One region of the Halomonas sp. PAMB 3232 genome, then DNA from elsewhere that is predicted to be linked to it. Evidence: predicted binding sites of a transcription regulator. Region 1 holds the regulator's gene; the other holds the start of a gene.

Evidence for each region. The regulator sigma-54, encoded in region 1, starts transcription at its own class of promoters, with help from an activator protein. The targets are predictions, from matches to a motif close to TGGCACNNNNNTTGCTNT.
Region 2: a site for sigma-54 is predicted at 4,531-4,548, ahead of RN346_RS00965 (P-II family nitrogen regulator). Genes of this name have one in related genera too.

What each region holds. Positions count from the first base shown of each region.
Region 1 covers NZ_CP134865.1:1,574,724-1,582,562, reverse strand. Annotated here, with positions in the region: gene RN346_RS07145 (KpsF/GutQ family sugar-phosphate isomerase) at 3-989, shown strand; gene RN346_RS07140 (HAD family hydrolase) at 1,025-1,555, shown strand; gene lptC (LPS export ABC transporter periplasmic protein LptC) at 1,677-2,315, shown strand; gene lptA (lipopolysaccharide transport periplasmic protein LptA) at 2,318-2,809, shown strand; gene lptB (LPS export ABC transporter ATP-binding protein) at 2,844-3,569, shown strand; gene RN346_RS07120 (RNA polymerase factor sigma-54) at 3,675-5,087, shown strand; gene hpf (ribosome hibernation-promoting factor, HPF/YfiA family) at 5,169-5,477, shown strand; gene RN346_RS07110 (PTS sugar transporter subunit IIA) at 5,482-5,952, shown strand; gene rapZ (RNase adapter RapZ) at 6,049-6,963, shown strand; gene RN346_RS07100 (HPr family phosphocarrier protein) at 7,019-7,288, shown strand; gene RN346_RS07095 (hypothetical protein) at 7,361-7,839, shown strand, end outside.
Region 2 covers NZ_CP134865.1:204,181-212,019, forward strand. Annotated here, with positions in the region: gene RN346_RS00940 (TonB-dependent siderophore receptor) at 1-475, opposite strand, end outside; gene RN346_RS00945 (helix-turn-helix domain-containing protein) at 626-1,558, opposite strand; gene RN346_RS00950 (TonB-dependent receptor) at 1,598-3,673, opposite strand; gene RN346_RS00955 (accessory factor UbiK family protein) at 3,860-4,261, opposite strand; gene RN346_RS00960 (hypothetical protein) at 4,285-4,488, shown strand; gene RN346_RS00965 (P-II family nitrogen regulator) at 4,640-4,978, shown strand; gene RN346_RS00970 (ammonium transporter) at 5,042-6,289, shown strand; gene glnK (P-II family nitrogen regulator) at 6,451-6,789, shown strand; gene RN346_RS00980 (ferredoxin--NADP reductase) at 6,863-7,639, opposite strand; gene RN346_RS00985 (LysR family transcriptional regulator) at 7,810-7,839, shown strand, end outside.

The sequences.
Region 1 (7,839 bases):
TCATGCCCGCGTTTCACGGCACCCCCGGCGCTTTACGCGAAAGCGCCCTGCGCACGCTTTCGATCGAGCAGGCCGCCATTGGCGAGCTCCAGGAGAAGCTGGACGAACATTTCGACCGGGCCTGCGCCCTGATTCTCGCCTGCCAGGGGCGCGTCGTAGTCACCGGCATGGGGAAATCCGGCCATATCGCCGGTAAACTCGCCGCCACGCTTGCCAGCACCGGTACGCCGGCGTTTTTCGTCCATCCGGGCGAGGCGAGCCACGGCGATCTGGGCATGATCACCCGCGCCGATGTGGTCATCGCACTGTCCAACTCCGGTGAAACCGCCGAGGTCACAGCGCTGCTGCCGTTATTAAAGCGTCTGGGTGTGCCCTTGATCAGCATGACCGGCCGGCCGGACTCTACGCTTGGCACTCACGCCGATGCGCATCTAAACAGCGGCGTTGCCCGCGAGGCGTGCCCGCTGGATCTCGCCCCGACCAGTTCGACCACCGCCGCCCTTGCACTGGGCGATGCGCTGGCGGTGGCGCTGCTGGAAGCGAGAGGCTTCACCGCCGAGGATTTCGCGCTATCGCATCCCGGCGGCAGTCTTGGCAAGCGCCTGCTTTTGCGCGTCAAGGACTTGATGCACAGCGGCGATCGCCTGCCGGCGGTGGCGCTTGGAAGCCCGCTACGCGATGCGCTGCTGGAAATCACCCGCCAGGGGCTGGGCTTTACCTGCGTGGTGGACGATCAGGGGCGTCTGGCCGGTGTCTATACCGACGGCGATCTGCGCCGCACCCTGGACGAGCATTTCGACCTTCGCGAAGTCAGCGTCGACGAGGTGATGACACGGCCCGGCAAGCGCGTGGGGCCCAACATGCTCGCCGCCGAAGCGGTACGCCTGATGGAAGATAGCCGTATCACGGCGCTGGCGGTCGTGGATGAACACGAGCGCCCGATCGGTGCCTTACACATGCACGACCTGCTCTCCAGCGGCGTGATTTGATCAACGTTTACCTTATTGATGATAACGGAGTCCCCATGGCCGTCCCCGACGCTCTCAACGACCGCCTTCGTAACGTTCGCCTGCTTGCCATCGACGTGGATGGCGTCATGACCGATGGACGCCTCTATTTCCAGGCCGACGGCATCGAGATCAAGGCGTTTCACACCCAGGATGGACACGGGCTCAAACTGCTCAAACGCGCCGGCTTTCACGTTGCGCTGATTACCGGCCGCGACTCTCCCATGGTCAGCCAGCGCGCCGCCGCCCTCGGCATTACCCACGTCCACCAGGGGGTCGAGGACAAGCTCGCCACGCTTAAAGCGCTCTGCTCGCGGCTATCACTGGATCTCGATCAGGTGGCCTACTGCGGTGACGATCTGCCGGATCTCAAGTGCATCAAGCGCGCAGGCGTCGGCATCACCGTCCCCAACGCCCCGGACTATATGCACACCCACGCCGACTGGATCACCGATGCGCTCGGCGGCCACGGTGCGGTGCGCGAAATTTGCGACACGCTGCTGATGACCCAGGGCCACTGGGACGCGGTGATGGATACCTATCTTTAACATGACTACCTATCTTTAACATGACTACCTGTCTATAACCTTGCGGTCGCGATGATCGCGCGCAAGACTCACCGGCTCTCCTCGACGAAAGCCGCCCTTGAACCGACCCCGAGGTGACACGATGCCGGGCTCGACGGCAAGACGGATCAAAAAACGCCTTTGGCTTCCCGCCCTGGTCATCGCCCTGGGCGCCTGGCTTGTGTGGCTGGACCCGGGCGGCCCGGCGACGGTCGCGGTCGACCCGGACGTACAGCGCGAAGAGCCCGGCCACGTGCTCGAGAATGCAGGGCTTACGCTTTTCAACGACACCGGCGGGGTCTCTCAGCGCCTCGATACGCCGCGGCTGGTGCATACGCCCCAGCGCGCGCTGACCGAAATCGAGGCGCCGCGGGCAACGCTTTACGACAGTGAGCAGCGTCAATGGCTTGCCAGCGCCGATCATGGCACGCTGCAAAACGAGCGCCAGACGCTGATCCTGGAAGGCAATGCCCGGCTGCTCGCCCCGGACGAGGGCTGGCAGCTCGATACCGAGCGCCTACACTACGAGGGTCTCGAGCGCCACGCCTATACCGAGGCGCCCGCACTTTTGCAGCAGCCGCCCCAACGTATGAGTGCCGAGCGCATGGACGTCTGGCTCGATGAAAGCCAGGTACGCCTGAGCGACAACGTGCGCGGCACGCATCCGCCGGTTCAAGCGCAACAAGCCGCCGACCCGACACCCCAGGACCCTACCGTTTCGGATTCCACCTTGCAGGAGTAGTTATGCACGCTTATTTACGAATCGCACTGCTGAGCCTGGCGCTGCCGCTGACCGCCCAGGCGCAAACCAGCCAGGCGCCCGTCGAAGTGGAAGCCGACCGGCTCGACCTCGACCAGCGTGCGGGCACCGCGGTCTATTCCGGCAACGTCAACATTCGCCAGGGCGAGATGCAGATTCGCGGCGACCGCGTCGAAATCACGCGCAACGATGCCGGCGAGCTCTCCCAGGCGACCGCCACCGGCGAGCGCGCCTATCTTCGCAACCAGCTCGAAAATGAGCCGGCGCCCATGGAGGGTTGGGCGCGACGCATCGTTTACCACGTCAGCGAGCGCCGGGTCGAGCTGATCGATCAGGCCGAGCTCACCCAGCGCAGCGACCGCTTTCGTGGCGGGCGGCTGGAGTATTTTATCGACCGCGAAGTGGTTCAGGCGCGCTCCGACGTCAGCGGTGGCGACAACCAGCGCATCCGCATGACGCTGCAGCCCGCGCAATAGGAGAGTCATCGTGTCGAGCACCCAACCTGAAGCGATCAAGACGCTTCACGCCCGCCACCTGGCCAAAAGCTACAAGCGTCGCCGGGTGGTCAAGGATATCAATCTGGAGATCACCCAGGGCAGCGTCGTGGGCCTGCTTGGCCCTAACGGGGCGGGCAAGACGACCTCGTTTTACATGATCGTGGGGCTGGTCAAGGCGGATGCCGGAAGCGTAGGTATCGACGAGCTGGATTTGACCCGGGCACCGATGCACGAGCGCGCCATCGCCGGCATCGGCTATCTGCCCCAGGAGGCATCGATCTTTAGAAAGCTCTCGGTGGCCGACAACATCATGGCCATTCTGGAGACGCGCAAGGAGCTGGACCGCCCTGCCCGCCAGGCGCGCCTGGAGCAGCTGCTGGAAGATTTTCACATCACCCACATTCGCGACAACCTGGGGATGAGCCTCTCCGGCGGCGAGCGCCGCCGCGTGGAAATCGCCCGGTCGCTGGCCACTGACCCGGCCTTCATCCTGCTCGACGAACCCTTCGCCGGGGTGGATCCAATTTCCGTCGGCGAGATCAAGTCGATCATCCTTGCGCTCAAGGCGCGCCATATCGGCGTGTTGATCACCGACCACAACGTCCGTGAAACGCTGGATATCTGCGACATCGCCTATATCGTCGGCGACGGCCATATCATCGCAAGCGGCGACGCCGACGCCATTCTTGGCGATCAAAAGGTGCGCGAGGTCTATCTGGGCGCAGATTTTCGCCTCTAACCCGGTGACAACCATAAAGTTCCGGGTAGTGGCATATTTATTGCACTTGCGTCGAACCCCGTCTCGCTCTAGTGTGGAGCTTTACGAGTAACGAGTGGTTCTTCGATGGTCATGAAAGCTTCTCTACAGCTGCGCGTCGGTACGCAGCTGACCATGACACCGCAGCTGCAGCAGGCGATCGCCCTGCTGCAGCTCTCGACGTTGGACCTGCGCCAGGAGATCCAGCAGGCGCTCGACGCCAACCCGCTTTTAGAGCAGGAAGACGAATTCGGCGAAGAGACAACCCAGGAGACGCCAGAAACCGAGTGGGAAGAGAGCATCCCCCAGGAGCTTGCCACCGACAGCGAATGGTCCGACACCTACCAGGACATGGCCGCCGGTGGCAGCGGCGAAGGCCCGGATTTCGAGCGCCAGGCCGCTGGCCAAAGCCTTCAGGGGCATCTGTTGTGGCAGTTGGCGATGACGGATACCAGCCCACGAGACCATGCCATTGCCGAAAGCCTGATCGACGCGCTGGATGCCAACGGCTACCTGACCCAGCCGCTTAACGACATTCGCGAAGGCCTCAAGGCCCAGGGCCTGGACGGCCTGAGCCAGCGGGAGGTGGAAAACGTGCTGCTGCGCGTGCAGCAGTTCGAGCCCACCGGCGTGTTCGCCCGCGATCTGCGCGAGTGTCTGCTGCTACAGCTGGCAGCGCTTGCCGACAATACCCCGCTGCTGATGCAGGCCCGGCGCCTGGTGCGTCAGTTTCTGGAAGCGCTGGGCAAGAACGACCTGCGCCTGTTGAAACGCCGCCTCAGCCTCGATGACGAGCAGCTCGACGACGTCGTCCGGCTGATTCGAAGCCTCGACCCGCGCCCGGGCAGCGCCTTTGGTGCCACCAACCAAAGCTACATCACCCCGGATCTGGTGGTCCGTCACGACCAGGAAGGCTGGCATCTCGAGCTCAATCCGGAGGCGCTGCCCAAGCTTCGCGTTCAGCCGGACTACGCCAGCCTCATCAAGCGCGCCGACAAGAGCCAGGACAATCAGTTCTTGAAAGAACACCTGCAGGAGGCGCGCTGGCTGATCAAGAGCCTGTCGAGTCGAAACGACACCCTTTTGCGCGTTGGCCGCGAAATCATCGCTCGCCAGATCGGTTTTCTGGAGCGCGGCGAAGAAGCGATGAAACCGTTGATTCTCGCCGACATCGCCGAAGCGGTGGAGATGCACGAGTCGACGATCTCGCGGGTCACGACGCAAAAATATATTCACACGCCCCGCGGCGTATTCGAGCTCAAGTACTTTTTCTCGAGCCAGGTGAGCGGTCAGGACGGCGGCGACAGCCACTCCAGCACCGCGATCCGCGCCCGGCTCAAAAAACTGATTCAAGACGAAACGCCAGGCAAGCCGCTATCGGACAGCCATTTGGTCACGCTACTTGAGGCCAACGGCATCAACGTGGCCAGGCGCACCGTGGCCAAATACCGCGAAGCGATGGGCATTCCCTCCTCCAGTGAGCGGCGCCGTTTACGTTAAACGGGAAACTTGCCGGCAGGGCTTTGCAATGGCGGAAAAAGGGTTACAATCGAAGGACAGTCCTGGATTAGGAGTACGTCGATGCAAGTGAACATTACCGGTCATCACCTGGAACTGACAGACGCCCTGCGTGACTACGTCAACGAGAAACTCGAGCGTATCGAACGCCACTACGACAACATCACCACCGTGCAGGTGACGCTGTCGATCGAAAAGGAGCGTCAGCAGGCCGCCTGCACGCTGCATGCTTCGGGCGCCGACGTACACGCCGAAGCCGAGGACAATGATATGTATGCCGCCATCGACGCCCTGGCCGACAAGCTCGACCGCCAACTGGTAAAACACAAGGAAAAAGCACAGGCCCGCGCCCAGGGCGCTGGCGTGCGTTAATTCGATGACCCTGGAAACCATACTCCCCCCGGAGCGCGTGCTGTTCGACGTCCCCGGGGGCAGCAAAAAACGGGTGCTGGAGTTCTTCAGCACGTTCATCGCTCAAAACACACCGAGCCTGGATAGTCAGGAAGTCTTCAGCCGGCTGGTCGGTCGTGAGCGCCTTGGCAGTACCGGCATCGGCAATGGGGTCGCGATTCCCCACGCCCGAAGTCCGCACTGCAGCGCGCCGATCGCCGGCTTTCTAAAGCTCGCCGAACCCGTCGACTTCGACGCCATCGATGGCGATCCAGTGGATCTGGTGTTCGTGCTGCTGGTACCGGAAGAGGCGGACGACACGCATCTGGCGCTTTTGGGCCAGGTCGCCACCATCATGAACGACGCCACGACCCGCGCGCAGTTTCGAAAGTGTGAAAGCCAGCGCGAGCTTTTAGAGCTGGTCACCGCCCGCATTCGCGAGCAGGCGCAGGGGTAAGCCCACCACCTTCGCTTTTCCCGGCCTTTCAATCGCAATCGCGCTTACGTACAGGCGTGTGCCGATAAGAGCGCTCACTGACCGAAGAGAGACACGATGCAACTTGTGATCATCAGCGGCCGCTCCGGGTCGGGGAAGTCCATTGCGCTTCAGGCGCTGGAAGATTTGGGCTACTACGCCATCGACAACCTGCCGGCAATGCTTTTGGGCTCGCTGGTCGAAGAGCTTGGCCAGCACGGTGAGCGCACGCACCTGGCGGTGAGCATCGATGCACGCAATCTGCCCACCGCGCTTGAACGCTTCCCTGCGCTGCTCAAGGACATCAAAAACGGCAGCACCCGCGTTCAGGTCATTTATCTGACCACCGACGCGCGCACGCTGCTTGAGCGCTACTCCGCCACTCGTCGGCGCCATCCGCTCACCCGCGACAGCGACATGACGCTGGAAGAGGCGATTTCCCAGGAGGAGCAGACGCTGTTCGGCATTCGCGAGCTGGCGGATCTGATGATCGACACTTCGCGGCTCACGGTGCACGATCTGCGCCGACGCATCACCGACCAGCTGGGGCACCAGCGCCAAAGCCAGCTTACGCTCACGCTCGAGTCCTTCGGCTACAAGCGTGGCGTGCCGCTGGACGCCGATATCGTCTTCGACATTCGCTGCCTGCCCAACCCCTACTGGGACCCGACGCTACGCCCCCACACCGGTCGCGACGACGCGATCGTCGGTTTTCTGGAGAGCTACCCGGTGGTCGGTGATATGCGCCAGGACATTCTCGATTGGCTCGAGAAGTGGCTGCCCGCCTATCAGAATAGCCAGCGTAGCTACATGACCGTTGCGATTGGCTGCACCGGCGGCCAGCACCGCTCGGTCTACATGGTCGACCGGCTGGCGCAGGATCTGCTCGCCTCGCGCGGGGGTGTTCAAGTTCGCCACCGGGAGCTGGGCCTTCACTTTAGCCTCGACGCCACGAGCGGCTCAAACGCTGTTGACGACCGATCAACGGCGTAACGCAGGGGCCGGGATCAGCACCACCATAAGCAACGAGCGGAAAACAGGGAAACAGGTGCCAGAAAGACGTTTGACACTGACCAATCAGCGCGGCCTGCATGCCCGCGCCGCCACCAAACTCGTAACCTGCGCGCAGCGTTTCGAGGCGAGCGTGCACGTCTACCGGCAGACCCAGAAAGCCGATGCCGCCAATATCATGTCACTTTTGATGCTGGCCGCACCCTGCGGCACCGAGCTCGTTGTAGAGGCCACGGGCGACGATGCCGAGGCGGCGCTGGACGCCCTACAGGCGCTGTTCGAGGCGCGCTTCGACGAGGACGCCTGATCCCCGTCCAGGGCGCTACGCCTTTTCATCGATCGGTTCTCAGCGGCCGATGCTCATCTATCGGGCCCCATCATGCAGCTCATTCAGACCGGCAAGTACTCCCGGGTCTATTTCGACCCGGCCCGCGATCATTTCATCAAAACCTTTCATCCCAAGGCCTTCGACCGGCTGCGCTATCTAACGCGCATTCGCCCCTACCCTGGGCACAACTTCGCCCTGGTCGCCGGGCGCCTGGAGGCGCTCGGTATCGCCACGCCGCGCATCGTCGAGGCTCGCCCTTACCGGCTGGTCACCGACAACGTCCACGGTGAGCCGCTCAGGGCCCACATTCTCGACTCCCCAAATCTACAGGAGCAGTATCTGGACGCGCTGGCCGCTTTCGATCACGAGGGCATTCACTGTCGCGGCCTGCACACCGAGAATTTTCTGGTCCATGAGGGCCGCATGGTGGCCATCGACCTCGACGCTTACAAGCTGCCGCGCTGGCGGCGCTACCCACGCCGGGAGTATCTGGACTGCCTGAGTCGCTCGCTCGCCGGGCCCGAGTACTT
Region 2 (7,839 bases), 1.4 Mb from region 1:
GCGCGACCACCCCGCCGGGGGAGGCGCGCCCGTAAAGTACCGATGCCGGGCCGCGCACCACCTCGATGCTTTCCAAAAACCAGGGATCGACGCGCATGGAGCTATGCGAGTTGGCGTCGCCCATCAGCTTCAGGCCGTCGAGAAACGTATTGCTCAGACTGCCGTCGGAGAAGCCGCGCAGCACCAGGTAGTCGAAACGGTTGGAGGCGCCGACCTGGTTGGTGTACACGCCGGGGGTGTAGTCGGCGGCGCGCTGAACGGTCGTTACGCCGCGGCGCTCCATCTGTTCGTCGGTGATGGTCGAAACGCTCTGCGGGGTTTCCAGAAAGGGGGTGGCGACCTTGGTGGCGGCCTGCTGGGCGGTGACCGTCACGGTGTCGAGCCGGGTGGCCGTGGTCTGGGCGCTGGCCTGAAATGAGGCCAGCATCAAAGCGGCAGCGACAGGAGCGAGGATGAACGTGCGGGTCGGCAGCATGATAGGTCCTGGAATCGAACGCGAAAATTTTAGGTAATGAGAATTATTACCTTTTATGGGGCAGAAAAGGTATGCCGCTCGCTAGAAGGGCTATGCCCGATGACAAATATGCGGAAGATCGTGAACGCTCAGGCGCGGCGCTTTGAGCGGCTATCGAGGCGAACGGACGTCGTGGGGCGTGACGCCGAAGGCGCGCTTGAAGGCGGTCGCGAAGTTGGTCGCGTGCTTGAAGCCGCAGGCGTGGGCCGTTTGCTGAATGCTAACGCCCTGCTCGAGATAGCGCCGTGCCTGATCGAGCCGGCAGCGGCGAACGTGCGTAAAGAGGGTGTCGCCGTAAAGCTGACGGAATTTTTGACGCAGGCTGCTGGTACTCATGGCGGCGTCGCGGGCCAGCGCTGATAGGCAATACTCGGCGCCCGGGTCGCGGCGGATGCGCTCATGAAGCGCACTCAGGCAGGCGCGGTCGCGCCTGGATAGCTGCGGCGCAGCGGTTTCATCGGATTCGGGAAGGGCGTTGCCCAAAAGCTGCAGCGCCAGCCCCTGCCAAACGAGGCGCTGGCGCCAAACGCTTGCGGGCTCGCCGGCCGCCTGCGTTAGCGTTTGGTAAAGCGGCGGCGGCAGCGCCCAGCCGTGAAGCGCGCTTGTTGACGTCGGCGTTGGCAGCGCGAACGGCGCGGTCGCCAGCACCGCGAGATTCACCGTTTTCAAACGGCGCTGGCGGGGCTGGTGGACGATGAGCGGCCGGGCGGCGTCGAAGTGGGCGCAAAACCCGTCGCCGGCGCCCAGCGCCAGCGTCTGCTGGCCCAGCGTCAGCGACACCTCGCCTTCCAGCACCACGCTGACGAACCAGGGCACGCCTTGAATCGATGACGACGTATAGCCGCGCTCGACTTCGAGATCGGACAGTGTCAGGTGCAGCGAATCGAACAGGCGCACGTCGTGCACCTCGCCTCTGGCCACCGGGGCAGCGGCTCCCGGGGCAGCGGCCCCCGGAGCGTCATCGATGCGATAACGAATGCCGAACCGCTGGCCCCACTGCGCCAGGGTGTGCGGCGTAATGGCGTTCAAGGCGGCGCGTGGCATGCAATCACCTCTGAAAACCGTGGCGCTTTTTGATGCGCGCTAGTACTCGAGCGACCAGCCGAGCGTAAAGGTGCGCCCGCGGGCCTGGTAGTCGTAAAGATACTCGGGGCCATAGGCAGGCGAGTAGAAGCCCACGGCGCGCTGGCCCCAGGGGGTGGAGTACTGCTTGTCGGTCAGGTTGGCAACCCCCAGGCTCAGGGTGCCGAAATCGGTCTCCTGGCTTCCGATCAGATCAAACGTGGTGAAGCCGTCGATACTTTCGCCGGCGGCGTCCTCGTACTCGCGGGCGTGGCTGCCCTGAAGGCGAACCGTACGCGTCTGATCCTGCCAGCCCACGTGGGCGGTCAGGCTATCCTGGGAGGGGTAGGGCGACACGGTGATGCCGCGATCCTGCCAGTCACCGTCCACCTTCTGCTCGGAGACCAGCGCGTGGAGCGTCGTGCCCACTTCCCAGTGGTTGCCGATGTAGCGCGTTAACGAGGCTTCCAGCCCGTAGTCGCGGCGGTCGTCGTCGACCTGAGCGATGTTGAGATCCTCGTCCAGCTCGATCGCGGTATCCGACCAGGCGTAGTAAACCGCTGCCTGGGCCAACCAGTCGCCGCCCTGGTAGCGCCAGCCGAGTTCGACCTGGCGGGTCTTGATGCCGTCGAGCGGGTTGTCCGCCACGGTCTGGCCGGCGCGGCCGTAATACTTGGACGGGTCGGGCAGCTCGAAGCCCTCGGAATAGCCCAGCCAGCTTTGATGGCCATTGTCGAAATCGTACAAGGCGCTTGAATTGAACAGCGTCACGTCGTAGTCGCTCGAGCCGCCGGGCACGCCGTTGAAGTCGTCGATGTCCACGTCCATGCGCTGGTGGCGAACGCCGCCGCTGAGCTGGAGTTGGTCCGTGGCCCACCACTCGCCCTGGGTAAACAGCGCCAGCGTGTCGACCTCGAAGCTCGGGTAGCGCGGGGTGACGCTGTCACGGCGCTGCACGAGTCCGCCCGTGGCGTCGCTGGCGGCGCGATCAAAGCGCATTTGCGAGGCATCGAACGACTCCCGGTCGATATCCGCGCCGTAGCTCAGGTTGAAGCTGTCGGTCAGATCCGCCGAGAACAGCCCCTTCAATCCGCTTAGCGTGGTGTTCTGCTGGGAGGCGGCAAAGTAGTAGCCGCCGCCCTGGGTGCGATAGGGGAAGGGGTGAAAGCTCGACTCCTCCTCCCGGTGAAACGCCTGCAGGTAGAAATCCTGGTTCAGCAAGTCGGCGTGGTGGTAGCTGGCGCTGATCATCTTGCGGTCGGTGCGCGGCTCGCGGTCGGCGGTAAAGCCGTCGCGGATATCGGCGTCGTTCAGGTTCGGCGCAGGCGCGGCCAGGTTGGGGTAGAAAACACCGCGCTCGTTTGCCTTGCCAGAGTCATACAGCTGCCCGGTCAGTTGAAGCGTCTGGTTCGCATCGAGCTCGACGCTCAGGTTGCCGAGTATGTCCAGGCTACGGTTGCCCTGTAAGTCGCTCTGGGCGATATCGGGAAAGATCTCGTTGCCACCGGCATCATACTGGCGGCCATTCTCATTGAGCGACACACCGATGCGCCCGTATACGGTATCGCTGCCGCCGCTGGCGGACTGGGAAAGCCGCCGGTCCAGATCATGGTCGGTGTTGAAGCCGGTGGTAAGGCTCGCCTGAGTCTCGAAGTGCGGACGCCCGGATTCGCCCTGCCTGGTGATGATATTGATCAAGCCCCCCGTGGCGCCGCCGCCGTAAAGGCTGGTGGTGCCCGACAGCACTTCGACGCGCTCGATGTTGAACGGGTCGATGGCGTCGAACTGGCGCGACAGGCCGCGGGAATTGTTCAGTGAAACGCCGTCGATGAGCACCTGAACGCTACGCCCGCGCATGTTTTGCCCCGCATTGGTGCGCCCCTGGGGGCCAAAATCGAGCCCAGGCACCAGCCGGCCCAACGCGGTTTTCAAATCGCCGCCGGCGTTGATCTGTTGGGTAAGCTCGGCGCCTTCGACCACGTGCACCGCGCCGGGAATCTGGCTGATCTGGGTGGGGGTACGCGACCCCACGACGACCATGGTGTCCTGAGCGGCAGCTTCGTCCCCGGTGGTCGGTTGGGCCTGGGCAAACGTCATTAAGGGAAAAGCGCCGCTCAAGAAGGCGACGCTTAGGGGAGCAAGGCGAGTCATGAGCTATCCGAAAAGCAGATTGTTATTGAGAGAACGCCGATCAAGGGCGCTGTAAAGCGCAATGATAGGTGTTCTCATTTTTTATATCAATCTGCTGAGCCCGCGGTTTTTTTGGGTGGGAACGCTAAAGGTCTATTCGCCCAGGTCGTCGACTGCGCCGGTAGCGCCTTTCGAGTCTTTGGCCGGCTTGGCGGTCGAGGCGCGCGGTTTGGCGGCTTTTTGGGCCGGCTCGTTTGGCGCCGGAGTGGTCTGGGCCTCGGCTTCCATGGGGGTTGCCTTATCGGCCTGGCTTGCGTCGATCGAGGCTTCCAGGTTCGCCACCTGGCGCTCCAGCGCTTCTACCCGCGAGCGGGTGCGCTGCAGCACGTCCATCAGAATGTCGAAATCCTCGCGGGAGACCAGCTCCATACGATCAAACGCACCGCGCATGACCTGTTGCACGCCTTTTTGAATGTCTTCCGGCGCATGGGAAGCGTTTTGTAAACGATCGCCGATTTGCTGGGCGAGGCGGCTAATACGGTCTTGGGTCGCCATGACTCTCTCCTGATGAGGAACGCATGAAGGTAAACGACGTGTCGCTGTACGTCTTTGCAGTAAGGATACGCAACCGTAGCGAAATACGCATGTTTCGCAGACGAGAAAGCAGTGACTTTTTCAATGCATCAAAAGAAGGCAAGGCGCTTTTCTATTCGCACTTATATGGTGCGGTGAATTATCTCTGCACCGCCTTGGCGCGCTGGGCAACGGCCTCGTTACGTTAAGGCGTCGCTTAAAGTTATGATTTTTTAGTTAATTTTAGTGAATGGCACGGTATGAGCATTAACGAGGCATCGCATTAATGTCGGCGGCAGTGCCGCTACTTATTCCAGCGCCGCTCATTTTAGCGCTACTTACCCAGCAGGGAGATCCGGGATGAAACTCATCACCGCTATCATCAAGCCGTTCAAGCTCGACGACGTTCGTGAAGCACTGGCCGACAACGGCGTGCAGGGGATCACGGTGACCGAGGTCAAGGGCTTCGGGCGTCAGAAGGGCCATACCGAACTCTACCGGGGCGCCGAGTACGTCGTCGATTTTCTGCCCAAGGTGAAGGTGGAAGTCGCGGTCGACGACTCGCGCCTGGACGGTGTGCTCGATGCCATCTGCAGCGCGGCGAACAGCGGCAAGATCGGCGACGGTAAGGTCTTCGTCACGCCGCTCGAGGACGTCATCCGTATTCGTACCGGCGAGCGCGGCGCCGACGCGGTATAGCCTGCAGGATTTGGATACGTCTTGATCGAATCACTATAACGCCAGGAACACGGGGAACGATTCATGAACGAAGTCACCGATCTGAGCTACGCGCTCGATACCTTTTACTTTTTGATCTGCGGCGTGCTGGTCATGTGGATGGCCGCCGGCTTCTCGATGCTCGAGGCTGGCATGGTACGTGCCAAGAACACTGCAGAAATCCTGACCAAGAACATTGCGCTGTTCGCCATCGCTTGCACCATGTATCTACTGGTGGGCTACTACATCATGTACTCCAGTGGTGAAGGCGGCTTCTTGCCAAGCCTTGGCATGCTGCTGGGCGCTGAAAATAGCGTGGACGCGGTGCTTGGCGGCGGTGAAGACGCGCCTTACTACTCCATGCGCTCCGACTTCTTCTTCCAGGTGGTCTTTGTGGCAACGGCCATGTCGATCGTCTCCGGTGCGGTGGCCGAGCGCATGAAGCTCTGGGCGTTTCTGGCCTTCGCCGTGGTGATGACAGGCTTCATCTATCCGGTGTCCGGCTACTGGACCTGGGGCGGCGGTTGGCTCGCCGAGGTGGGCTACTCCGACTACGCCGGTTCCGGCATCGTGCATATGGCGGGTGCGGCGGCGGCGCTTGCAGGCGTGCTGATTCTTGGTCCGCGTAAGGGTAAGTACGGTAAGGACGGTGCCATTCACGCCATTCCCGGCGCCAACATGCCGCTGGCCACCCTGGGTACCTTCATCCTGTGGATGGGCTGGTTCGGTTTCAACGGCGGCTCGGAGCTCAAGATGTCCGACGTGGCCTCGGCCAATAACGTCGCTCAGGTATTCGTCAACACCAATGCCGCTGCCGCCGGTGGCGTGATCGCTGCGCTGATCCTGGCCAAGCTTTGGTTTCGCAAGGCGGATCTCACCATGGCGCTCAACGGGGCGCTTGCCGGGCTCGTCGCCATTACCGCCGATCCGCTGTCGCCCACGGCGCTGGGTGCGGCCATCATCGGCGCGGTGGGTGGTTTGATCGTCGTCGCCGCCATCGTTACGCTGGATAAAGTGAAGCTGGACGACCCGGTCGGTGCGATCTCGGTACACGGCGCCGTTGGGGTCTGGGGCGTACTAGCGGTGCCCTTCACCAACGCGGAGGCCTCCTTCGGCGCGCAGCTGATCGGAATCGTGGGCATCTTCGGTTGGGTGTTCGTGGCAAGCCTGATCGTGTGGCTGGTGCTGAAAGCCATCATGGGGATTCGCGTCAGCGAAGAGGAAGAGTACGAAGGCGTGGATATCGCCGAGTGCGGCCTCGAAGCTTACCCGGAGTTCAGCGTCAAGAAGTAAGCACGCTTGACCCGGATCAGCGACCCAAGCCTCCCCTTCGTGGGAGGCTTTTTTATTCTCTGGCAAGAGCGGTGTATGCTTAAGGGGAGCGGGCGCGTGGGGCCCATGATGACCTTCGCTTACCCGGATAATAACGGGCCACCCAGTTAAAGGATGTCGCAATGAAACTTATCTCAGCCATTATCAAGCCGTTCAAGCTTGATGACGTACGCGAATCCCTCTCGGACATCGGCGTGCAGGGGATTACCGTGACGGAAGTGAAGGGCTTTGGCCGCCAGAAGGGGCACACCGAGCTGTACCGCGGCGCCGAGTATGTGGTGGACTTTCTGCCCAAGGTGAAGCTCGAAGTGGCCGTGGACGACGAGCTGGTCGAGCAGGTGATCGAGGCGATCACCCAGGTGGCGAACACCGGCAAGATCGGTGACGGCAAGATCTTCGTCATGCCGCTCGAGCAGGTGATTCGTATCCGTACCGGCGAAACCGGTAAAGACGCAGTTTAAGCTCGCCAGGCGCTTGCAAAAAGCCCCGCCAACCGGAAAGTTAGCGGGGCTTTTTAATGGCCTTATCGGGGTATTACTTCTCGACGAAGGCGCGCTCGATCACGTAGTCGCCGGGCTCGCCCATGCGCGGTGAGATGTTCATGCCGAGCTCGTCGAGCAGAGCGCTGGTATCGTCGAGCATGGCCGGGCTTCCGCAGATCATCGCGCGGTCCTGGCGCGGGTCGATCGGCGCAAGTCCCGTATCCTCGAAAATCTTGCCGCTGCGAATATGATCGGTCAGGCGGCCCATGGTGTGAAACTCTTCGCGCGTCACCGTCGGGTAGTAGACGAGCTTTTCGGCAACTTCCTCGCCCAGGTATTCGTGTGCGGGAAGCTCTTTGGTGATGAAGTCGGCGTAGGCCAATTCGGAGACTTCGCGCACGCCGTGTACCAACACAATTTTCTCATAGCGCTCGTACACTTCCGGGTCCTGAATCAGGCTCATGAAGGGCGCAAGGCCGGTGCCGGTAGAGAGCATATAGAGGTTGCGCCCGGGCAGCAGGTCGTCGCACACGAGTGTCCCGGTCGGCTTACGGCTGACCATGATCTGATCGCCCACCTTGAGGTGCTGCAGGCGCGAGGTGAGCGGGCCATCCGGCACCTTGATGCTGAAAAACTCGAGGTGATCCTCGTAGTTGGGGCTGGCGATGGAGTAGGCGCGCATCAAGGGCTTGCCGTTGACCTCCAAGCCAATCATCACGAACTGGCCGGTCTTGAAGCGCAGGCTGCGCTCGCGCGTGGTGCGAAAGCTAAAAAGCGTATCGTTCCAGTGATGAACGCTCAGCACGTCTTCCAGGGCAAACTTGCTCATGATGACTCCTTGGACGCAAATGCCGGGCAATGGATAGGCATTCGCATTGAATATTCGATAAAAGAATAAAAGCGATGAATGATGATGCCGCAAAGTCTAGTCGGTGGCGGCATATCTGTTAAGTCAATTATACTGATAAACATTATCTGCAAAATCGATATAGGTGGGTCATGCACTATACGTTGCGCCAGCTCGAGGTG